2 linked regions of the Pelorhabdus rhamnosifermentans genome follow. Each later gene encodes a partner of the first gene's protein in a complex. Links are inferred from orthologs where the notes say so. Each region holds a gene or a part of one and is shown in the gene's direction. Other genes may lie near its edges. The genes, in order: nusB and rpsJ.

Evidence for each region.
Region 2: the proteins of nusB (region 1) and rpsJ are in contact, whole or in part, in a solved structure (PDB 3D3B), measured with the Escherichia coli proteins. The link is inferred for Pelorhabdus rhamnosifermentans from one-to-one orthologs.

Annotation. Positions count from the first base shown.
Region 1 is NZ_JAHGVE010000007.1:57,210-69,184, forward strand. The notes cover bases 5,717-8,594. They hold nusB (transcription antitermination factor NusB), read left to right. Parts: upstream 5,717-6,889; coding sequence 6,890-7,300; downstream 7,301-8,594. Other genes in these bases: Ga0466249_RS09975 (Asp23/Gls24 family envelope stress response protein), read left to right, coding at 5,717-6,082; amaP (alkaline shock response membrane anchor protein AmaP), read left to right, coding at 6,097-6,636; Ga0466249_RS09985 (DUF2273 domain-containing protein), read left to right, coding at 6,647-6,874; Ga0466249_RS09995 (Kae1-like domain-containing protein), read left to right, coding at 7,297-8,256; Ga0466249_RS27160 (hypothetical protein), read left to right, coding at 8,299-8,430. Also shown: Ga0466249_RS09930 (CD1247 N-terminal domain-containing protein), read left to right, coding at 1-303; spoIIIAA (stage III sporulation protein AA), read left to right, coding at 410-1,390; stage III sporulation protein SpoIIIAB, read left to right, coding at 1,381-1,902; spoIIIAC (stage III sporulation protein AC), read left to right, coding at 1,919-2,116; spoIIIAD (stage III sporulation protein AD), read left to right, coding at 2,130-2,516; spoIIIAE (stage III sporulation protein AE), read left to right, coding at 2,526-3,698; spoIIIAF (stage III sporulation protein AF), read left to right, coding at 3,733-4,311; Ga0466249_RS09965 (SpoIIIAG-related protein), read left to right, coding at 4,349-4,954; Ga0466249_RS09970 (SpoIIIAH-like family protein), read left to right, coding at 4,965-5,492; more of Ga0466249_RS09975, read left to right, coding at 5,684-5,716; more of xseA, read left to right, coding at 8,595-9,747; xseB (exodeoxyribonuclease VII small subunit), read left to right, coding at 9,737-9,979; Ga0466249_RS10010 (polyprenyl synthetase family protein), read left to right, coding at 9,973-10,851; Ga0466249_RS10015 (divergent PAP2 family protein), read left to right, coding at 10,862-11,320; dxs (1-deoxy-D-xylulose-5-phosphate synthase), read left to right, coding at 11,389-11,975. UniProt on the Escherichia coli protein: Part of the processive rRNA transcription and antitermination complex (rrnTAC). The complex forms an RNA-chaperone ring around the RNA exit tunnel of RNA polymerase (RNAP).
Region 2 is NZ_JAHGVE010000010.1:47,028-59,059, forward strand. The notes cover bases 148-3,082. They hold rpsJ (30S ribosomal protein S10), read left to right. Parts: upstream 148-1,426; coding sequence 1,427-1,738; downstream 1,739-3,082. Other genes in these bases: tuf (elongation factor Tu), read left to right, coding at 148-1,271; rplC (50S ribosomal protein L3), read left to right, coding at 1,754-2,395; rplD (50S ribosomal protein L4), read left to right, coding at 2,427-3,050; rplW (50S ribosomal protein L23), read left to right, coding at 3,050-3,082. In the rest of the region: more of tuf, read left to right, coding at 69-147; more of rplW, read left to right, coding at 3,083-3,340; rplB (50S ribosomal protein L2), read left to right, coding at 3,371-4,198; rpsS (30S ribosomal protein S19), read left to right, coding at 4,224-4,505; rplV (50S ribosomal protein L22), read left to right, coding at 4,527-4,859; rpsC (30S ribosomal protein S3), read left to right, coding at 4,881-5,552; rplP (50S ribosomal protein L16), read left to right, coding at 5,552-5,998; rpmC (50S ribosomal protein L29), read left to right, coding at 5,998-6,201; rpsQ (30S ribosomal protein S17), read left to right, coding at 6,276-6,551; rplN (50S ribosomal protein L14), read left to right, coding at 6,592-6,960; rplX (50S ribosomal protein L24), read left to right, coding at 6,985-7,323; rplE (50S ribosomal protein L5), read left to right, coding at 7,345-7,884; Ga0466249_RS13355 (type Z 30S ribosomal protein S14), read left to right, coding at 7,905-8,090; rpsH (30S ribosomal protein S8), read left to right, coding at 8,117-8,515; rplF (50S ribosomal protein L6), read left to right, coding at 8,543-9,091; rplR (50S ribosomal protein L18), read left to right, coding at 9,118-9,486; and 5 more genes. UniProt on the Escherichia coli protein: Involved in the binding of tRNA to the ribosomes. Part of the processive rRNA transcription and antitermination complex (rrnTAC). The complex forms an RNA-chaperone ring around the RNA exit tunnel of RNA polymerase (RNAP).

The DNA of each region.
Region 1 (11,975 bases):
TTTGCGGAAGAATTTGAAAGTATAACAGATGCGCATGAGGATTTGGAAGAGTATGTCACAACGATTGATGAGGACTTAACGGAATTGGAAGACGAGGTTTACGAAGATTCCAGTTGTCCTGACGATGACTATGTAGAAGTAGAGTGCCCCACGTGTCATGACCAAGTGGCATTTGAGGCAGATGTTCTTCATGACGACAAGGATTTAGAAATTACTTGTCCAAGTTGCGGTACTGTAGTTTATGAATCTGTTTATGAAGGTGATGATACGAGAGACAGGTATTATGATGATCCCGGTCTATAGCGTGAGCACGTAGAAATCTCGGCGAATAGCCGGGATTTTTTTTGTCATAAAGGAGTTGTCTTTTTCATAGCTATGTAAAGAAAGGGGAAAGGAGAAGGTGGACGAGATGTGTAAGCAGTTTCGACAGACTATTTTTCCTGTACTGACGCCGCGTCTTGTTCGTGCTTTGGCGATTCTGCCTCATTCTCTTCTTTTGGATATTACGGAAATACGACTGCGTGTTGGTCAAAAACCGCTCGTTGTTTGTGGAGAAAAAGATTTTTTTCTGGCAGATGTACAAGAAAAAAATCCTTCACCTGTAACAATGGAAGAAATTCAAGCCATACTCTGTCTTATGAGTCAAAATTCTTTATATGCTTTTTCAGAACAAGTAAAACGGGGGTTTCTTACGATCCAGGGCGGACATCGAATTGGTTTAACGGGACAAGCAATTGTTATGGATCAGGCTGTTTCGACATTAACCTCCATTAGTTCCCTCAACATTCGTATTGCCCGTGAAGTTCAAGGCTGTGCATCAGGTGTCCTTCCATATTTGTTTTATGAGCAGCGGCTCAATAATGCTTTGATTATCTCACCGCCTCGTTGCGGAAAAACGACACTACTTCGTGATATTGCCAGACAGCTAAGCACGGGTATAGATCAGCTAGGGCTACCGGGTAAACAAGTAGGACTTGTTGATGAACGGTCGGAAATTGCTGCTTGCGTGCAAGGTGTTCCAACTGTAGCTTTGGGACCTCGTCTCGATGTGCTTGATTGCTGCCCCAAGGCGATTGGTATGATGATGCTCATCCGGTCTATGGCACCCGATGTGATTATTACAGATGAACTGGGTCGTGAGGAAGATGCGGCAGCTATTGCTGAAGCCATTCATGCGGGCGTAGCCGTAATTACGAGTGTTCATGGAACAGGGCCGGATGATATCCTTTATCGTCCTCATATTGGTTCGTTACTTAAAAATCATTACTTTGATATTTATATTGTGCTTAGTGATCAGCCTGCGCCAGGTACAGTTATTCAGATTATTTCAGGTAAGACAGGAAAAATCTTCTTGTCAAAGGATGCTAGAGGGGTGAAAGTATGTGGCTGAAATGCGTAGGGTGCCTATTGATTATCGTGGCAGGTAGTGCCTTGGGTTTCCGTTATGCCAATCGGTATGAAGAGCGGCTGCAACAAATTAAGCTGCTAACGAGTTGTCTGACGACGCTTGAATCCTATATTGAGCATGTAGCCATGCCACTTACGCAGGCTTTTATACAGATTGTTCAGGGACTGGAAGGACCGATTGCGGAGTTATTTATGAAAACAGCATTAGCCATGGAGCACTCACGTCAGTTAAGTCCTGTGGACGCCTTGGAAGAAAATTTTGAGCGTCTTAAGAATGATATCAGGCTGGAACAGCCGGAACAGGAGCTTTTACTTTTGTTAGTGACAAAGCTTACTGTCATTAATCCGAAGGGACATTCGGCTTATTTTGCCATGACGCTGAAACAATTGCAAGATATTGAAGAACAGGCTAGGCAAAATCAAGCTGTGAATGTGAAAATGTTTCGTTACTTAGGCATTTGTGGCAGCCTCATACTTGTCATTTTGTTGTTGTAAGAAAGGAGAGAAACCTGTGGGACTAGAGATTCTGTTTAAAATTGCGGGTGTTGGTATCCTTGTCTCTGTTTTTCATACGGCGCTTAAACAGGCCGGTAAGGAAGATATGGCGCAAGTCTGTACTTTAGCAGGGTTTGCTCTTGTTCTGCTTTGGGTTGTACAGCTCTTAGGACGGTTATTTACGACTGTTCAAGATGTATTCAAGCTGTTCTAAAGAGGTGTCAGGCATGGATATTATTCAAGTTGTCGGGCTGGGTTTCGTTGTTACTTTGCTTAGTTTAATTATTAAAAGTCAGAAACCGGAATTGGCTGTGCAGTTAAGTCTTACCTTGGCTGTGGTGATTTTTCTCTTTGTTCTAACAAAAATTAGTCTTGTTATTACATTGTTTCAGGATTTGGCTGACAAAGCAAATGTGAGTCCTCTGTATTTCAATACGATTCTCAAAGTTATTGGTATTGCCTATGTCACTGAATTTGGTGCTCAGATTTGTCGTGATGCTGGCGAGGGGGCTGTGGCTGGAAAAATCGAATTTGCCGGGAAAGTACTTATTGTAGTGATGGCGGTGCCTGTGCTGGCGTTGGTCCTAGATACGATTGTCAAATTAATTCCTTGAGGTGAGCCGATGAAAATCTGGGCAGGTGTCCTCCTTGTACTGCTTTGGAGCACAGGTGTTGTGTGGGCGAACAATCCGGACGAGACTCTTGGTGCATCTAATCTTGTTCAGCCTTTATTTGACAAATTATCTGTCAATGAAGTCAATGAGTATATTCATCAAGTGAATGGGGAAATGGATGCAAATATTCCCGAATTAAATGGTAACACGGCCCTTCAGTTTGCGACGCAGGGATTTCCCCTGAATTTGCATGATTTTGGAAAAATGATTTATGTAAAATTTATGAAAGAGTGGCTGCAAACGGTTCATTTATTAGGAGAACTTCTAATACTTGCCGTATTATGTGCATTATTACAGAACCTGCAAAATTCTTTTGCAAAGTCAGAAATTGCGCTGCTTTCCTATGGGGTTTGTTTTGCTTTTATGACAGTCTTGGCACTTCATGCATTCTCAGTTGTCCTTGTTATTGCTAAAACAACAGTGGAAACGATGGTCAGCTTTATGGAAGCCCTCCTGCCTGTGCTGCTTTCTCTTTTAGCGGGTGTTGGCGCTTTTACATCAGCAGCTCTTTTTACGCCGCTTATGCTATTTATCGTCAATGTCGTTAGTTCTTTAACAAAAGATATTGTTCTGCCGTTGTTATTTTTGACGGCTGTGCTCGAATGTGTCAATTATCTGTCTGATCACTATCAATTAACCAATTTAGCAAGTCTTTTAAAACAGTCGGCTATGGTTGTTCTTGGATTCGTTTTTGTTGTTTTTGTCGGAATTGTTACTATTCAAGGCATAGCTGGCAGTGTGACAGACGGTGTAACGTTGCGTACAGCCAAGTTTGCCACAGCAACGTTTATTCCTGTTGTGGGGAAAATGTTTGCTGATACAGTGGAAGTGGTTATGGGAGCCTCCATGTTACTTAAAAATGGGATTGGCATTTTTGGAGTGTTTGTCATTATTACACTGTGCATTCTGCCGCTTGTTAAAATGTTATCGCTTATTATTACAATTAAACTGGCTGGTGCTCTTGTAGAACCACTTGGTGATGAAAAAATGGCCCAATGTTTAAATGGGATGGGTAATAATTTACTTCTTGTGTTTGGTGCCGTTCTTGTTGTTACGTTGATGTTTTTTCTGGTAATAACGATGATTATTAGCACAGGAAATATGACTTTAGCGCTTCCTTAGTTGGAATCATAACGATGGGAAGGAGAGGTTAGCAGTGATTGCGGCACTTACGGGGTGGATTAAAGGAATTATTTATATTGTTTTATTTGCAGCTTTTCTGGAATTTTTATTACCAAGCGGACAGATGCGAAAATTTATCCGTGTGATTATTGGGCTTTTTATAATGCTGGCTGTTTTAAATCCGATTGTTACGGTTTTAAGTCGTGGGCAACCAGACGAATTATTACCAACTTGGCGTGATTTGGGCAGAGAAGATAGGAAAAGTAAGGGGGCGTCAGCGGAGGAGTTAGTAACGATGGAGCAAGAAATGACAAGGAATGTATATAAAAAAGAACTGTCTAGGCAAATCCGCGCTGTTGTTATGACCATCGCTGGCGTAGGAGATGCCCAAGTTACGGTAGACCTTGAGCAAGCCAAATCAAATCAAAAGAACGGGGCCATTCGTGTTGTCACGATTACTCTTCAAAAACGCGGCCCGACAGACATTACGCCTGTGGTAATTGGTCATGCTGTGCCTGAAGATACAGGTCCTAGTGAAGAATTGAAAGCCAAGGTGGTGCGTACAGTAGGCGAAACAGTTCAGTTGTCACAGCAAAAAATTATTGTACAATAATTTTTTGCTGTCAAAGCAGATGAATGGAGGCGTTTTTATGCGTGCAGAGTTAACGGAAAAAATAAAAAGTAATACAATTCGGCGCTATCTTGATTATTTTCGGCAGAATGTCAAGCTTGTTGCCATTGGCATAGTAGGGATTTTACTTGTTATTGCAGGCGGATTTTTTGACGGAAAGACCCACGAAACTCTGCCTGCAATCCCCTTAACCGATGCGGCCAAGGTACCGGCGAATATGCCACAACGTAGTGTAGAGGAAGCACTAGAGGTTAAACTTGCCAATTTACTGGCACAAGTAAAAGGAGCGGGTTCTGTGGCTGTCAATGTAACGCTAGAAAGTAGTGCCGCAACTGATTTCGCTAAAAATGTCACAAAGGAGAACAAGACCATTCAAGAAAATGATAATGCAGGTGGCATTCGGACTACAACAGAAAGTAAGGAAAGTGAACAAATTTTAATGGGGAAGGAAAATGGTGTGGATAAACCCGTTATGGTGAGTGAAACCAAGCCTGTTATTAAAGGGGTACTTGTTATTGCCGAAGGCGCAACAGACTCAACTGTAAAAAGCAATTTGACTAAAGCTGTTGAAACAGGACTCGGAGTGGCGGCTTATAAAGTAACGGTTTTACCCCAGAGAAAGTGAGGAGAATGAAATGATTGTAACGGTGGCACGTGCTGTACGCACTCGAATACTACTATTTTTTGCAGCTTTTGTTGTTATGGTTTTATGTATTGGTGGATGGCTTTTTACGCAGCATTCAAGTACCATGGATCGCTCCAAGGCTCTTCAGGTTACAACGACGGCACCCCATGATGCCCTTGAGCTTGCAGCAAGTCCGGATTTTTTTATCGAATATCGTTTGGAACGCGATAAGGTGCGCAGTGAGCGTTCTGATGTACTGCGTGAGATTATTAAAAACTCCAAAAATTACAATGCCCGTCTTAAGGCTCAAGATACGGTATTAAAGATGGTTCAAGACAAACAGCGGGAACTAGAAATTGAAAATATGATTAAGTCCCGCGGTTTTAGCGATGCTCTTGTTTTTATTCGTGACGACTCGATTAGCGCTGTTGTAAAGGGGGCGACGCTTTCACGCGATGAAGTGCTCAAAGTAGCTGAGATTATTCATCAAGTCGCAGGGGTGAAAGTTGAGGATATTAATATTAGTGCCAAACCATAATGACAGTTCGGATTTTTTCCAGCCTTAGGCAGGCTGTTTTTTTTTATACCCCGCTAATGGCAGAAATTTAGATGAAGTTATTCGCTAAAGAATAGTAAAGTGGACAGGACTTTGGTATAATAGTAAAGTCATATATTATAAGTTCTTTACATACATACAAAGTAGTTCGGTATTTTGCCTAAATTGGAGGGATGAATTCCTTGGAAAAAAATGATAAAGTCTCAGCTGATGTTGGCACCATTCGGATTGCCGATGAAGTCGTTGGCATTGTTGCAGGTCTCGCAGCAACGGAAATACCTGGTGTGGCTGGCATGAGTGCGGGCCTTGTTGGCGGTATTGCTGAGATGCTAGGGAAGAAAAATCTGTCTAAAGGCGTAAAAGTCGAGGTCGGCGAGAAAGAAGCCGCTGTTGATTTGTATATCATCGTTGAGTACGGCGTTCGAATTCCTGATGTAGCCCTAAAAGTGCAAGAAAACGTGAAGAGGGCCATTGAATCCATGACAGGCCTTGATGTTGTTGAAGTGAATATTCATGTACAAGGTGTCGGTTTTGTAAATGAGAGTAAAGAAGAAGATATTCGCGTTCGCTAAAGAAAGGAGTCAATATGAAAATCATTGATCTTGTTATTTTGTCGATTTATACCTTTTTATTGACTTTCTTAGGACTTGGCGTTGTGCTTCTTGCCTTTAATCTCCTTCCTTTGGAATGGGTATGGACAAGTATAACCTATCTTGTCGGCCAGTGGGAAGTGGGGCTAATTGGCCTATTGTTTATGCTCATTAGTTTGCGATTATTCTTGGCAAGTCTTCGATTCCGGAAAAATCATGAGACAATTATTACCCATACGGACCAGGGAGATATTCATATTACCGTGACTGCCATAGAAAATTTTGTGGAAAAAACAGCCCGTTATACGCGTGGAGTTCGCGCGGTCAAGGTAAATGTGCAAAAAAAAGGCAATGTCTTAAAGGTTATTGTCAAAGCTGTAGTTAGTCCTGAAAGTCATGTGCCCACCGTTGGCAGTGAAATGCAAAAACGTATTGCTGAGATGATGAAAAATACAGTAGGTGTTGAGCTTTCTGATATTGAAATTCTTGTTGAGAATATTTCCAATGAATTTAAAGCCAAACAGCGCGTAGAATAAGAGGTGTGCGATGAATAATAAATTATTGGAGGAAATCTGGCAACAGCACAGCGGAAAGATTACGGGTGCGTTCATTGGATTTTTTTGTGGTGTTTTTATTCTGCTTTTTGGATTTCTTCACACCTTGTTTGTTGTTGTCTGTTCAATTGTTGGCTATGTTATTGGTAAACGTATGGATGAAAAAGAAGATATTATGGATATTTTGGATCGGTTATTGCCACCAGGATATCATCGGTAAAGAAAGAGGTAATGTATGAGTCGTAGAATTGCACGAGAACTTGCTTTACAGGCATTGTTCCAACTTGATTTTAATGAAATAACACCTGAAGAGGCCTTAATAAATGTTTGTAATGAACGAAAGAATGTTTCGGCTCAGTCGATGGACTATGCCCGCATTCTTCTAGTCGGTACATTAGACAAAAAAACAGTCATTGATGAAGTGATTACAACCCTTTCGAAAGATTGGAAAATTGATCGTATGCCTGGTGTGGATCGCAATATTGTCCGTATGGCTTTGTTCGAAATGGATTATGGGACAGAAGAATTGTCGCCAGGTGTCATTATCAACGAGGCTGTTGAACTTGCCAAGGCTTTTGCTACAGAGGAGTCAAGCAAATTTGTTAATGGAATACTGGGGTCTCTTGTAAAGCAGCGAGCTAAATGAAACTATTTCTGGGGATGGATACAAGCTGTTACACAACATCTGTAGCTGTTATGGATGAACAAGCCTGCCTGGTTGCGCAAAAACGGAAACTGCTCTGTGTTTCTCCGGGAAAACGGGGACTGGCTCAATCAGAAATGGTTTTCCAGCATACACGCAATCTGCCGCAGCTGTTTCATGAAGTTATTCAGAAAATACCGAGGCCCTTTTTTCAGTCCGTAGGGGTATCCACCTGTCCAAGACCTGTGGCTGATTCTTATATGCCAGCCTTTTTAGTTGGCAAGGGTTATGCTGAAGTGATTGCACTCAGTCAAGGTATTTCCTGTCATGGACTAAGTCATCAGGAAAATCATATTTATGCGGGGCTTTGGTCTGTCGGAAAAAGACTGGCTAATGAGTTTTTAGCGCTGCATGTCTCGGGTGGGACGACAGAGCTTGTCAAGGTGGAGCGCACAGGTCCGTTCTTGAAACTGACGCTGCTTGCTGCTACAACGGATATTTCTGCCGGTCAGCTGATTGATCGCATGGGCGTGAAACTTACCCTGCCTTTTCCAGCTGGACCTCAGTTGGAAAAACTTGCGGCTACTTCACAAATAACATTTAAAATTGGCGACCTACCTATCGCTTTTCATGATGGCAGGCTGAGTTTTTCAGGGCCTGAAACGCATCTTACTCAATTGATTGCCAAAGGTCAGGATTCTGCCGATATTGCTTGTCGTACGCAATGGATTGTTGCTGAAACATTAAGCAGGCTGCTTGATCGTGCTATGAAGGACACGGGGCTTACGGATGTTTTGCTTGTTGGGGGCGTCATGAGCAATCAATTTCTGCGGGCCTATTTAGTTCGTGCAGCAGCAAAGGTCCATTGGCATAGTCAGTTGTTTTTTGCTAAACAGGAATTTAGTTCGGATCATGCCGTAGGTGCAGCCTATTTTTCACTTTTACAGCACCACTCTTGATAGGCTAGCATAAAATGTAGCAAAAAGAGTGGGGGGCTTTTGATGTTACTCTATGTTTTGCTTGGTGCTGCTGCTGGCGTGCTTATTGGTCATTTGATTCCGCCTGGTTATTTCTTCTGGTTTATTGCCGGGGCAGTGGGGGGCTTTTTATTACAGAAGTATCATCGTTATTAATGTGCCTGTTCAGACATTATTTACGTCTGTTTTTTTTTGTTTTACTGTTATGTCATAGAGATATAGGGAAAAACGTCTTACAACGTTTGTGCGAGGTAACTCATGGGCATACTTTCTGTTGCTGAAGCAACACGATATATTAAACAGCTTTTTGACCAAGATCTAATTCTTAGCGCCTTACTTGTGCGCGGTGAAATATCGAATTTTAAGCATCCTGCATCAGGACATTGCTATTTTACACTGAAAGATGCGCAGGCCACCATTCGCTCTGTTATGTTTCGGAGTAAGGCGCAATATTTAAAATTCATGCCTCGTGACGGCATGAAGGTGATTGTACGTGGGCGTATCCAAGTCTTTGAACGCGACGGGCAGTATCAGCTTTATGCTGATCAAATTGTTCCGGAGGGTGTCGGTGAACTGAGCTTGGCTTATGAACAATTAAAAGAAAAACTCAGTCAAGAAGGCTTGTTTGATGAGAGCCGAAAAAAGCGACTGCCACTCTTGCCCAAGGCGGTCGGGATTATTACATCATCAACAGGAGCAGCTTTGCGTGATATTGTAACGGTTTCTAAACGACGTTATAAGGGCATTCCACTTGTGCTTTATCCAGTGGCAGTACAAGGCATCGAATCAGCGCCGCAACTTGTTCAGGCCATTCGTGATTTTAATCATTATGGCAAGGTGGATGTGTTAATTATGGGGCGAGGCGGGGGCTCATTAGAAGAATTATGGTCTTTTAATGATGAACGGGTTATTCGCGCCATGAGTGAATCGATCCTTCCTATTGTATCCGCTGTCGGACATCAAACAGATTTTACTCTTGCTGATTTTGCCTCTGATGTTCGGGCGGCGACTCCTTCCCAGGCTGCTGAAATTGTTGTGCCTGATGTCAATGAACTTTTGCGTCATATCCGTTCATTAGAAGACAGGCTGAAAGTGCAGATGTTTAATCAACTGCGTGTTCTTCGTTTACGGGTAGAAGCTTGCCAGAAAGCCCGGATTATGCGCGAACCTCAGGAGCTTTTTGTGAGGCAGCAGCAAATCCTCGATGACTACCAAGAAAAATTGGTGCAGGTTATTAAGCAAAAAATAGCTGATAACAGGCAGCGCCAGTTGTTACTGAGTGAAAAGCTTGCCATGCTGAGTCCCTTGGCTGTGTTAGGGCGTGGCTATAGTATTGTGCGCCGCAAAGATGGACAAGTTATAACAAGAGCGAATCAGGTAGCTCCTGGGGATGAACTCACGCTGTTATTAGCTGAAGGAAACTTGACGGTACAAGTAATTCAGAGGGGAAAGGAGCCCTACCATGAAAAATAATGTATCTTTTGAAGAGGCCCTTGATAAATTAGAATTGATCGTAAAAGAGTTGGAACGCGGTGAACTTTCCCTTGAAGAATCCTTAGAGGGGTTTGCCGAAGGCATGAAACTTTCCAAGGTCTGTTTAACTCAATTGGATCAAGCTGAAAAAAAGGTGGACAAAATTATTCAATCCCAGCAAGGGAAGATTGTGGAGAAACAGTTGACACTGTTGGAGGAAGATAAATGTTAAAACAATATATTGCTGAAAAGGCTGATTTAATTGATCAAGCCTTAGAAGAAGCTTTGCCTGCTAATACTGGCTGTGATGCTGTTCTTATTGAAGCCATGCGTTATAGCTTATTTGCTGGCGGAAAACGCCTGCGTCCGATTTTGCTTATGGCAGCAGCTGATGCTGTCGGAAGCAAGGGAGAGCGTTTTACTTCAGTGGCTTGTGCACTTGAGATGATTCATACCTATTCACTCATTCATGATGATTTGCCTGCTATGGATAATGATGATTACCGGCGGGGAAAACCAACGAATCATAAAGTGTATGGTGATGCGTTGGCTTTGCTTGCCGGTGATGGCCTTCTCACGCAGGCCTTTGTGACATTGCTGTCACAAAGGGGCGTTGATAAAGGGATTCTTTGCATAGTTGTTAAGGAGATTGCTGAAGCAGCAGGACCTTATGGCATGGTTAGTGGACAAGTCGTAGATCTCTTAAGTGAAAATAAACAGATTGACAGTGATACCCTAAAATATATGCATCAACAAAAGACAGGGGCCATGTTTCGGGCTGCTGTTCGTTCAGGCGCTTGGTTAGCTGGTGCTAGTGAACGGCAACTTACGGCTTTAACAGAGTATGCCAAACAGTTTGGCTTGGCTTTTCAAATTACGGATGATGTACTTGATGTCATTGGCAGCAGTGATAAAATCGGTAAGCCTATCGGCAGTGATGAACGCAATCATAAATCAACGTATGTATCACTTTATACTTTGGAAGGCGCGCAGAAATTAGCCCGGCACTCTGTTGAACAGGCTACTTGCGCTCTGGAAATTTTCGGAGAGGAAGCACAAATTTTGCGTCAGCTTGTACAGTATCTGTTAGCAAGAGAAAGTTGAGGGGACGACTGTGGGAAATCTCTTGGTGGACTTAATGCATAATGTGGTATTAATGACAGCACTTGTGGCTTGGCTTATTGCACAGGTGCTTAAGACCATTACATCGATGTGGAAAGACAAAGCATTTAATGCCAAAAGGTTAGTTGGTGCCGGTGGTATGCCCAGTTCTCATACGGCGCTCGTTGTTTCGCTGGCGTCTGCCGCTGGCTATCATGACGGATTTGATTCGCCGCTTTTTGCTGTCGCTGTTGTGCTAGCGTCCATTGTTATGTATGATGCGGCAGGAGTTAGGCAGGCTGCCGGAAAGCAGGCCAAGGTCATTAATGAACTTGTGAGAGAATTAACTGTTGAACATATTGTTAAAGATACGCGGCTGAAAGAATTATTGGGTCATACACCACTGGAAGTTTTAGCAGGGGCTGTACTGGGGATTACGATTGCTTATTCCTTCCATCATCTCTATCGATAAAAGGAAGACTTCCTGCCTGTTTGGCCTTTGTTGTATGATTTTAGTTTTTGGGAAAGAGGAGAATTTGTTTGAATAAGATATTAGATCAGATTGCTCAGCCGGGAGATTTAAATAAACTTTCATTACCACAGTTAACCAAGCTTGCTGGAGAAATTCGCGAACTTGTTGTTCAGACAATTTCTGAGACCGGTGGTCATTTAGCACCCAATTTGGGTGTCGTGGAGCTTACCCTTGCTCTCCATAAGGTATTTAACAGTCCCTATGATAAGATTGTTTGGGATGTAGGTCATCAGTGCTATATTCATAAAATTTTAACGGGTCGAAAAGATGCTTTTCGAACCATTCGTACCTTGGGCGGGATCAGTGGATTTCCGAAACGCTCAGAAAGTGAACATGATAGTTATGGCACGGGTCATTCCAGTACTTCCATTTCGGCGGCTTTAGGAATGGCTTTTGCCCGTGACATCAAAAAAGAAAAACATGCTGTTTTGGCGGTTATTGGTGACGGATCGCTTACAGGCGGAATGGCCTATGAGGCCCTCAATAATGCGGGAAATGCCAAGACATCGCTGACTGTGATTCTAAATGACAATGAAATGTCCATTGCAAAAAATGTAGGTGCTATGTCTGAGTATTTAGCGCAGGTCCGATCGAC
Region 2 (12,032 bases), on another replicon or contig:
TGAGTTGCTCAAATATGAATAAATTCACTAGACTTACAAATTAAAGATATTAGGAGGCAAAAATAACAATGGCTAAGAAAAAGTTTGAAAGAAACAAACCCCATGTTAATATTGGCACCATCGGTCACGTCGATCATGGCAAGACTTCTTTAACGGCTGCAATTACCATGACACTGGCAAAAGCAGGCGGTGCAGAATTCATGGCGTATGACATGATTGATAAGGCTCCAGAAGAAAGAGAACGTGGAATTACGATTAATACGGCACATGTGGAATATGAAACAGAGAAACGTCACTATGCCCATGTTGACTGCCCAGGCCATGCTGACTATGTAAAAAACATGATCACAGGTGCTGCACAGATGGATGGTGCTATCCTTGTTTGTAGCGCTGCTGACGGCCCAATGCCTCAGACTCGTGAACACATTCTGCTGTCCCGTCAGGTTGGCGTACCAGCAATGGTCGTATTCTTAAACAAGATGGACCTTGTTGATGATCCTGAACTGATTGAATTGGTAGAAATGGAAGTACGTGAATTGTTATCAAGCTATGAATTCCCTGGTGATGATATTCCAATTATTACAGGATCCGCTGTTAAAGCACTTGAATGTGGCTGCGGTAAACGCGAATGCGAATGGTGCGGTAAGATACATGAATTAATGGATGCTGTTGATGAATACATTCCAACACCTACGCGCGACACGGACAAACCGTTCTTGATGCCAGTAGAAGATGTCTTCACAATTACCGGTCGTGGCACAGTTGCTACAGGTCGTGTAGAAAGAGGCGAAATCAAAGTAAGTGATACTATTGAAATCGTCGGAATGACAGAAAAACCAAAAGCAACGGTTGTAACAGGTCTTGAAATGTTCAGAAAACTGTTAGACAGCGCTGTAGCAGGAGACAACATTGGCGTACTGCTGCGTGGTGTTGAAAGAAAAGAAATTGAACGTGGTCAAGTACTTGCAAAACCAGCTTCAATTAAACCTCACACGAAATTTTCGGCACAAGTTTATGTACTGACGAAAGAAGAAGGAGGCCGTCATACGCCGTTCTTTAATGGCTATCGTCCGCAGTTCTACTTCCGTACAACAGACGTAACGGGTGTGACGACGCTTCCAGAAGGCGTAGAAATGGTAATGCCTGGCGACAATATTCGCATGGATATTGAGCTTATTACACCGATTGCAATGGAAGAAGGACTTCGTTTTGCAATTCGTGAAGGTGGCCGTACTGTAGGCGCCGGCGTTGTTTCAGCAATTAATGCATAAGGAAATTACAACCGAGGCAAATAAGGGTGCTGGGGCACCCTTATTGTTAGACCTCTTGGGATCAAGGCGATGAGGTGGAAGGTTGCTGGAAACAGGGGAATTTCCACTGAGAACTGTCCGTTCAATGAAACTGGGCGATAAGGAGGCAATAAAAAATGGCGAAACAGCAAAAGATTCGAATTCGCTTAAAAGCATATGATCACAAGGCATTAGATCAAAGTGCAGTCAAAATTGTCGATACTGCAAAGAGAAGTGGAGCACTTGTATCAGGTCCTATTCCTCTTCCGACAGAAAAAAATATTTTCACGATTTTACGTTCACCTCATGTTAATAAGGATTCTCGTGAGCAATTCGAAATGCGCACGCACAAACGTCTTATTGACATACTGGAACCAACAGCGAAAACTGTTGACGCGTTAATGCGTTTGGATCTTCCAGCCGGTGTGGACATTGAAATCAAGCTGTAGGAGGAGGTGTTAGGGATGGCTAAAGCAATTTTAGGTAAGAAGCTTGGTATGACGCAAATCTTTACTGCAGAAGGTAAAGTCGTTCCTGTTACAGTTGTGGAAGCAGGAAATACCGTTGTACTTCAAAATAGAACAATTGAAAACGATGGCTATAATGCAGTGCAGCTAGGTTTTGGCGCTGCTAAAGATAAACATGTGACGCAGCCCATGAAAGGTCACTTTGATAAAGCCGGTGTAAAACCCGTTAAGTTCATTCGTGAAATGCGTTTAGCAGGTCCTTCGGAATATTCAGTAGGCCAAACAATTGGTGTGGATACTTTTGCCGAAGGTGAAGTCATTGATGTAACAGGCACAGCCAAAGGTAAAGGCTTTGCTGGTACAATTAAGCGTCATAATTTCAGTCGTGGACCCATGGGTCATGGTTCCAAGTCTCATCGTGAACCTGGTTCAACAGGTCCAATGACAAGTGGCGGCGGCGGTCATGTATTTAAAGGTAAAAAGCTGCCAGGTCATATGGGCGGTCAACAAGTGACTATTCAGCGTTTGACTGTTCAACGCGTTGATGATGCACGTAATTTGATTCTCATTAAAGGTGCAATTCCAGGTCCTAAAGGCAGTTTCGTTGTCATTCGCAATACAGTGAAACCGTTAAAATAACTGCCAGTTGTAAGAAAGGAGGATGAACTACATGCCGAAAGTAGCAGTATATAATATCGCCGGCGAACAGACCGGTGAGTTAGAATTAAATGATAATGTATTTAACGTAGAAGTTCTTGACGCTGTTCTTCACCAAGCCGTGATGATGCAGCAAGCAAACCAACGTCAAGGCAATGCTTCAACGAAAACAAGAGGATTTGTACGTGGTGGCGGCAGAAAACCTTGGAAGCAAAAGGGAACTGGCCGGGCTCGTTCAGGAAGTACGCGCTCACCGATTTGGGTTGGCGGCGGTACGGTTTTTGGCCCCCATCCGAGAAGCTATGCTTTTTCGATGCCGAAAAAAGCACGTCGTCTTGCAATTAAAGGTGCTCTTACAGCCAAACTGCAAGATGGGGAACTTACTGTTCTCGAAGAAATTGAATTTGCTGAACCAAAGACTCAAAACGCAGTTGCTATGCTGAAAAACCTAAAATCAGAGAAAAAATCCCTGATTATTACGGCTGACCAGAATGACAATGTCGAAAAGTCTTCACGCAACATTCCAGGAGTTAAAACGATTACATCGATGGGCCTTAACGTAGTTGACCTCTTATATCATGATAAGGTGTTTGTCACGAAAAGTGCAGTCGCCAAGATTGAGGAGGTGCTCGCATAATGTCCAACGCACGTGATATTATCGTTCGCCCGTTAATTACGGAAAAAACGACGAGCTTGATGCAGGATAACAAATTTACTTTTGTTGTCAGACTGACAGCAAACAAAGTTGAAATCCGCCAGGCGGTTGAAGAAATATTTAAAGTAAGAGTTCTTAAAGTGAATACGGTTCGTGTACTTGGTAAAGTGAAACGCATGGGCAAAACCCAAGGAAAACGCGCTGATTATAAAAAAGCGATTATTACTTTGGCACCAGGCGAAACCATTCCATTCTTCGAAGGTGTTCTGTAAGTAACAATTTGATGTAAAGGAGGGACACTTATGTCAGTTAAAAGTTTTAGACCTTATACTCCAGCCAGAAGATTTATGACAGTTGCTGATTTTTCTGAGATTACAACAGATAAGCCAGAACGGTCATTACTTGAACGGCTTGCTCAACATGCTGGTCGTAACAATCAAGGACGTCTTACTGTTCGTCATCAAGGCGGTGGACACAAAAGATTGTACCGATTGATCGACTTCAAACGTACGAAAGACAATATTCCAGCCAAAGTGGCTACGATAGAATATGATCCAAACCGTTCTTCCCGTATTGCTCTTTTAAATTATGCAGACGGTGAAAAACGTTATATTATTGCACCAAACGGCTTAAAAATGGGTGATATTATTACAAGTGGCCCAGAGTCCGATATTAAAATAGGCAATTGCTTGCCACTAAAAAATATTCCTGTTGGTACTTCCGTGCATAATGTGGAACTTAAAATTGGTAAAGGTGCACAACTTGTTCGTAGTGCTGGCTCTGTAGCACAGCTTATGGCCAAAGAAGGCGACTATGCCATGCTTCGTTTACCTTCTGGTGAAATCCGCAAAGTTCATGTGAATTGCCGTGCAACCATTGGCCAAGTTGGCCATTTGGAACATGAGAACATTACAAGTGGTAAAGCTGGCCGTTCACGCTGGCTTGGCATTCGTCCGGCTAACCGCGGTGTAGCCATGAATCCTTGTGACCATCCACATGGTGGTGGTGAAGGACGTTCGCCTGTTGGTCGTAAACATCCAGTTACTCCTTGGGGTAAAGATGCTTATGGTGCTAGAACACGTGTTAAAAAGGCGTCTGATCGCTTGATTGTGAAGAGACGTACGAAATAGACAGTAGAGAAGGGAGGCCAAAGCGGTGTCCAGATCGATAAAAAAAGGACCTTTCGTTCAAGAAAGCTTGATGAAAAAGATCAGCGTCATGAATGAAAACAACGAAAAGAAAGTTGTTAAAACGTGGTCACGCAGTTCAACTATTCTCCCGGCTTTCGTGGGGCATACCATTGCCGTTCATGATGGACGTAAACATGTGCCAGTCTACGTAACGGAAGATATGGTAGGTCATAAACTTGGTGAATTCGCACCAACCCGTACGTTTAAGGGCCATGCCGGCAGCGAAAAAACATCAGGCTTGAAGTAAAGAGCGAGAGGGGGTTAAACTATGGAAGCCAAAGCACTGGCAAAGCACATCCGAATTGCTCCTCGCAAAATTCGCATCGTAATGAATTTAATTCGCGGTAAGAATGTAGGCGAAGCCTTCGCAATTTTAAAGCATGTGCCGAAAGTTGGATCGGAAGTTTTAGAAAAAGTACTCAAATCAGCAGTTGCAAATGCAGAACATAATTGTGATATGAATGCTGATAATCTTTATATTTCAGAGGCCTATGTTGATCAAGGCCCGACTTTGAAGCGGATCCATCCGCGTTCTCGTGGACAGGCGTTTAAAATTTTGAAACACACTAGTCACGTGAGCATCGTAGTCAAAGAAAGATAACAGGCGAGGGAGGGAATAAAAGTGGGTCAAAAAGTTAATCCGCATGGTCTTCGCCTTGGTGTCATCAAAACGTGGGATGCGAAATGGTATGCCAACAAAGACTATGCTACTAATCTCCATGAAGATTTAAAAATTCGTAAATTTATTAAACAGAAACTTTATGCATCCGGTGTTTCCCAAATCGAAACTGAGCGGGCAGCCAATCGGACGAAAGTAACGATTCATACAGCCAAACCAGGTATGGTTATTGGTCGTGGCGGCAGCGGCATTGAAGAGCTCCGCAAAAACTTAAAAGCTTTAACAGGCAAATCGATTGATGTCAACATTGCTGAAATTAAGCATGCTGAACTGAGTGCTACTTTAGTTGCTGAAAACATCGCTTCCCAGTTGGAAAGACGTATTGCTTTCAGACGGGCTATGAAACAATCCATCGGCCGGACAATGAGAATGGGTGCCAAAGGCATTAAAATCATGTGTGGTGGTCGCTTGGGCGGAGCAGAAATTGCTCGCAGCGAAAGTACCCGTGAAGGGAGTATTCCACTTCATACACTTCGTGCTGATATCGACTATGGAACTGCCGAAGCTCATACTACCTATGGTCGTATTGGCGTTAAGGTCTGGATCTATAAAGGCGAGATTTTGCCTGAAGCGAAAAAAGTAGCCCCTGTTGCTCAAGAAGGGAGCGAAAATTAATGCTAATCCCGAAAAGAGTAAAACATCGTAAGCAGTTTCGCGGACGGATGAAAGGCCGCGCTATGCGTGGTAACACAGTAAGCCATGGCGAGTTCGGTCTTGTTGCACTTGAACCGTCTTGGATTACAAATCGTCAAATTGAAGCTGCCCGTATTGCAATGACTCGTTATATCAATCGTGGCGGTAAAGTTTGGATTAAAATATTTCCGGATAAACCAGTTACGGCCAAACCAGCTGAAACTCGTATGGGTAGCGGCAAAGGATCGCCGGAATATTGGGTAGCTGTTGTAAAACCAGGTCGCGTCATGTTTGAAATGGCTGGCGTGTCTGAAGAAATTGCACGTGAAGCAATGCGGCTTGCAGCACATAAATTGCCGATCAAGACAAAATTTGTTAAACGTGAAGATACAGTGGCCCCGGAACAAGAAGTGGGTGGTGACGAATAATGAAGGTTAAAGACATCCGCGAATTCAGCGCAACTGAATTGGAACAGAAATTAGCTGGGCTAAAAGACGAGCTTTTTAACCTTAGATTTCAACATGCAACTGGACAACTAGAAAACCCAGTTCGTATTCGTGAGATCAAAAAGACGATCGCCCGCATAAAAACAATCCAACGTGAACGCGAATTAAACGCATCGCAAGCGTAATCCTAGCTTAGTTAGGCCCCGAAAACGTTGGCCATCAGATAAAGATATTTAAGGAAAGGGGATTATAACACGTGTTGGATGAAAATAATGTGTTAGATAAACGCAGTGACCGTAAAGTAAGAATTGGTAAAGTCGTGAGCGATAAGATGGAAAAAACTGTTGTTGTAACAGTTGAGCGTCTTGTACAGCATCCGCTTTACAAAAAATCCGTAAAACAAACAACTCGGTTTAAAGCCCATGATGAAAATAATGAGAGCCATATTGGCGATACAGTAAAAATCATGGAAACCCGCCCATTATCTAAAGATAAACGTTGGAGAGTCGTTGAGATTCTGGAAAAAGCGAAATAATCTTAAATAATCGGTAAATCGTGGATAAGGAGGGATAACGATGATCCAACAACAGAGTATGTTAAATGTAGCTGACAACACGGGCGCGAAACAAATTATGTGTATCCGCGTTTTAGGCGGTTCTTATCGTAAATATGCCAACATTGGTGATGTTATCGTCGCTGCTGTAAAAGACTCGTCGCCAGGCGGAACGGCAAAGAAAGGCGAGGTCGTGAAGGCTGTTGTCGTTCGTACCAGAAAAGGTCTGCGTCGTCCAGATGGTTCTTATATCCGTTTTGATGAAAATGCCGCTGTGCTCATTAAAGATGATAAGAGCCCAAGAGGCACGCGTATCTTCGGACCAGTAGCCAGAGAGCTTCGTGATAAAGATTTCATGAAAATCATCTCCCTGGCACCAGAAGTAATCTAGTACTAGTATAGGAGGTGTCCTGCTTTGTCCGAGACCGTTAAAATGCATGTAAAAAAGGGCGATACAGTAAAAGTATTGTCTGGTAAAGATAAAGGTAAAGAAGGAAAAGTCATTCAAGCACTGCCGAAAAAAGGCAAAATTGTTGTGGAAGGCGTCAATAAAGTAAAACGCCACACCAAACCAAGTGCGAAAATGCCTCAAGGCGGTATCGTAGTAAAAGAAGCCGCTTTTCATTCCGCAAAAGTAATGCTCGTTTGTCCATCATGTAAAGAACCTACTCGTATTAAAAAGACGGCTCTTGCAAATGGCGTACTTGCCCGGACTTGCAAGAAGTGCAATGAAATTATTGATCAAGATAAATAACGCGGAAAGGAGGTACGACACATGACCCGCCTGAAAGATAAGTATGTAAATGAAGTTACGCAAGAATTAGTAAAGAAATTTGGTTATAAAAACGTAATGGAAATTCCGGTTGTTGACAAAGTTGTTATTAACATGGGTGTTGGTGAAGCTGTAGCTAATCCGAAAGTATTAGATAATGCTGTGGGTGATCTTGCACAAATTACTGGTCAGAAACCCGTCATTACTAAGGCGAAAAAGTCTATTGCTGCATTTAAGATTCGTCAAGGTATGCCGATTGGAACGAAAGTTACGCTTCGTGGAAGTAGAATGTATGAGTTTTTAGATAAACTGATTAATGTTTCACTTCCTCGTGTACGTGACTTCCGCGGAATCAGTCCTCGTGCTTTTGATGGCCGTGGCAACTATACGCTGGGCGTCAAGGAACAACTGATTTTCCCGGAAATCGAGTATGATAAAATCGATAAAATTCGCGGAATGGATATCATCATTGTGACAACTGCCAAAACCGACGAGGAAGCTCGCGAGCTCTTGAAACTGATGGGTATGCCATTTAGCGCATAACAAAAGAAGGAGGGTCACTCGTGGCCAAAAAGGCATTGATTGAAAAATGGAAGCGTGAGCCGAAATTCAGTGTTCGGAAATACAATAGATGCAAAATTTGTGGCCGGCCCCACGGCTATATCCGCAAATTTGAAATGTGCCGTATCTGCTTCAGAGAATTAAGCTATAAAGGTGCCATTCCTGGAGTCACCAAGGCTAGCTGGTAAATAGTTACGAAAGGAGGTAATGTGAAATGGTTATGACCGACCCTATTGCCGATTTATTAACCCGTATCCGCAATGCTAACTCGGTTTATCATGAAAAGGTTGAAATTCCGGCTTCAAATATTAAACAGTCTATCGCGCAAATTTTGAAATCCGAAGGCTTTATTAAAGAAGTTGAAATGATTACTGATAGTAAACAAGGAATTTTGCGTGTCAGCTTAAAATATGGTCCTAACCGGGAAAAGGTAATTAACGGTATTAAACGTATTTCCAAACCCGGTATGCGTGTATATGCAAAAAATGACCATCTGCCTCGTGTATTAGGTGGTTTGGGTATTGCCGTTATTTCAACATCCAAAGGGATTATGACGGATAAACAAGCCCGGAAAGAAAAACTTGGCGGCGAAGTTATCGCTTATGTCTGGTAATCATTTTTTTGACTAGGAGGTGCAAATATGTCTAGAATTGGTCGCATGCCTATTGCCATTCCCAGCGGTGTAACCGTGAAGATGGAAGACAATGTGGTGACGGTTAAAGGGCCGAAAGGCGAACTTACCCGTACTCTCCATCCTGATATGATTATCAAAATGGAAGATAACACCATCGTTGTAGAGCGTCCCAGTGAAAATAAGCAACACAGATCCTTACATGGTTTGACACGGACTTTGATTTCAAATATGGTCATAGGTGTTACTGAAGGATATAAAAAGACTTTAGAAATTGCCGGTGTGGGTTATAGAGCAGCAAAAGCAGGAAAAAATTTAAATCTTACATTAGGTTTTTCTCATCCTGTTGTCGTTGAGCCCCCCGCAGGTATTACGCTTGATGTTCCTGCTCCGAATAAGATTATTGTTTCAGGTATTAATAAGGAAACGGTTGGCGCTATTGCTGCTAATATTCGTTCTTTCCGTGAACCTGAACCTTATAAAGGTAAAGGCATTAAGTACGAAGGTGAACATATCCGCCGTAAGATTGGTAAAGCCGGCGGTAAAGGTAAGAAGTAATTGCGATACAGAAAGGAGTGACTACCTTGCTTCGTAAACACAAGAAAAATGATGCCCGTTTAAAGCGTCATTACAGAATGCGTAAAGATGTTGTTGGTACGGCTGAAAGACCGCGCCTAAATGTTTTCCGCAGTTTAAATAATATTTATGCTCAGATCATCAATGATGAAACAAGTATGACTCTCGTTTCGGCTAGTACACTTGATAAAGAATTGCGTGCGACTATCGAAAAGGGCGGAAATATTGAAGCAGCTAAATTGATCGGTAAAGAAGTAGCGAAACGTGCACTAGCAAAGGGTATTGAGAAAGTTGTGTTTGACCGTGGCGGTTATATTTATCATGGTCGGATTGCAGCTGTTGCTGAAGGTGCTCGTGAAGCAGGGCTTCAGTTCTAAGAAAAGGAGGGATACAAGTGGCCAGAATAGAATACGCCAGTCTTGACTTAAAAGAAAAAGTCGTTTTTATTAACCGTGTTGCCAAAGTAGTAAAAGGCGGTCGTCGTTTTTCATTTAGTGCATTAGTTGTTGTTGGAGACGAAAACGGTCATGTTGGTATGGGTCTTGGTAAAGCCGGCGAAGTGCCTGAAGCCATTCGTAAAGGAATTGAAGATGCCAAGAAGAATCTTATCGAAGTTCCAATTGTAAAAACCACCATTCCTCATGAAATTATTGGCGAATTTGGTGCAGGTAGAGTTTTAATGAAACCGGCTTCTGAAGGTACTGGAGTTATTGCAGGAGGTCCTGTCCGTGCCGTTCTTGAACTTGCCGGTATTCGTGACATCTTGACAAAATCGCTCGGTTCTTCAAATGCTAATAATATGGTTCGTGCAACTCTTAGCGGCTTGGAACAATTAAAGCGTGCTGAGAAAGTAGCTGAACTTCGTGGAAAAACCGTTCAGGAACTTTTGGGTTAAGGAGGAATAAAAAAGTGGCTAAGCTGAAAATTACTCTTTCCCGAAGCCTTATCGGCAGACCTGTGGACCAAAGAGCTACTGTTAAAGCTTTGGGACTGACAAAAATGCATCAGTCCGTTATTCAAGAAGATTCTCCGGCCATTAAAGGCATGATTCATAAAGTGGAGCATCTTGTAACGGTAGAAGAATCACAAGACTAGTTTTAAGGAGGTGTTACTGATGAAATTACATGAATTATCTCCTGCACCAGGATCAAAGAAAAGTCGTACCCGTGTTGGGCGTGGACTCGGCAGCGGTCTTGGTAAAACCAGCGGGAAAGGTCATAAAGGCCAAAACTCTCGGAGCGGCGGCGGTACTCGTCCTGGCTTTGAAGGTGGTCAGAAACCTTTGTATTTAAGACTCCCAAAACGGGGCTTTAAAAATATTCATGCTTTAAAATTTGCTGAAGTGAATGTATCAACCCTGGACCGTTTTGATGCGGACACAGTCATTGATCCAGTTGTTTTAGTAGAAACTGGCGTTCTAAAAAACGTCTATGACGGGGTGCGCATTCTCGGCAACGGCGAACTTTCTAAGGCTCTTACTGTAAAAGCCAATGGCTTTACCAAGACAGCAATTGCCAAGATCGAAGCCGCTGGCGGCAAAGTAGAGGTGATCTAGGTGCTTGGAGCTTTATCCAATATCCTAAAGATCACAGAGCTCAGACAGAAAATTGTATTTACTTTGGCTATGTTCTTAGTATTTCGGGCGGGCGCACATATTCCTGTTCCGGGTGTGAATGCCTCCGTTATTGAGCAACTTTTTACCTCAGGCAACTTGTTCGGTTTGTTGGATTTGTTTTCTGGTGGTGCTTTAAGTAAATTCTCTATTTTTGCGATGAGCATTACTCCTTATATTAATGCTTCCATCATTATGCAGTTACTGACTGTCGTTGTGCCGAAATTTGAACAATGGGGCAAGGAAGGCATGGAAGGGCGGAAAAAGATTACCCAAATCACCCGCTATGGTACAGTCGTTCTTGGGTTTATTCAGGCCATTGGGATGGCATTTGGTCTTAAACAGGCCATTATCAATCCAAGCATAGGTTCCATTTTCCTGATTGCCTTAACACTGACAGCAGGTACGACATTTTTGATGTGGCTTGGTGAGCAAATCACCGAAAAAGGCATTGGTAATGGTATTTCACTTATTATCTTTGCAGGTATTGTTTCCAGACTTCCTGATGGATTACATGTTATTTATCAGTATTTAACTGCAGGCAGTATTAGTTGGTTTAATGTATTGTTCTTTCTCATAATTGCAGTTGCAATGATTGTTTTTGTTATTGCCATTCAGCAGGGTCAGCGCAAGATCCCCGTGCAGTATGCGAAACGGGTTGTTGGCCGTAAGATGTATGGTGGTCACTCTACTCACATTCCGCTTAAAGTAAATCAGGCGGGTGTAATTCCAATAATATTTGCGTCATCCGTGCTCATGTTCCCAGTAACTATTGCCCAGTTTATTGACATTCCCTGGGTAAAAACTCTGGCAGGGTGGTTTGCGTGGGGTACGCCGCTACAAACATCTTTGTATGCGCTGCTTATTCTCTTTTTTACGTATTTCTATACTGCGGTTACTATGAATATATCGGATATGGCAGATAATATGAAAAAATACGGTGGATTTATTCCAGGACTTCGTCCGGGGAAACCAACCGCTGACTATTTAGACCGCGTGATGACCCGAATTACTCTTGCCGGTGCAGTTTTCCTCGCATTGATTGCTATTTTGCCAAACTTTGTTGCGGCAGCGACCAATATTCAAGGAGTATATTTTGGCGGCACAGCCCTACTCATCGTTGTCGGTGTTGCTCTTGACACGATGAAGCAAATTGAGTCGCTCGTACTCGCGCGGCACTATCAAGGCTTCATGAAGTAGGGGGGACGTTTAATATGTATATCTTGTTAATGGGACCGCCTGGAGCAGGCAAAGGCACACAAGCAGCCAAGCTTGTAGAGGAATTTAAAATTCCCCATATTTCTACTGGCG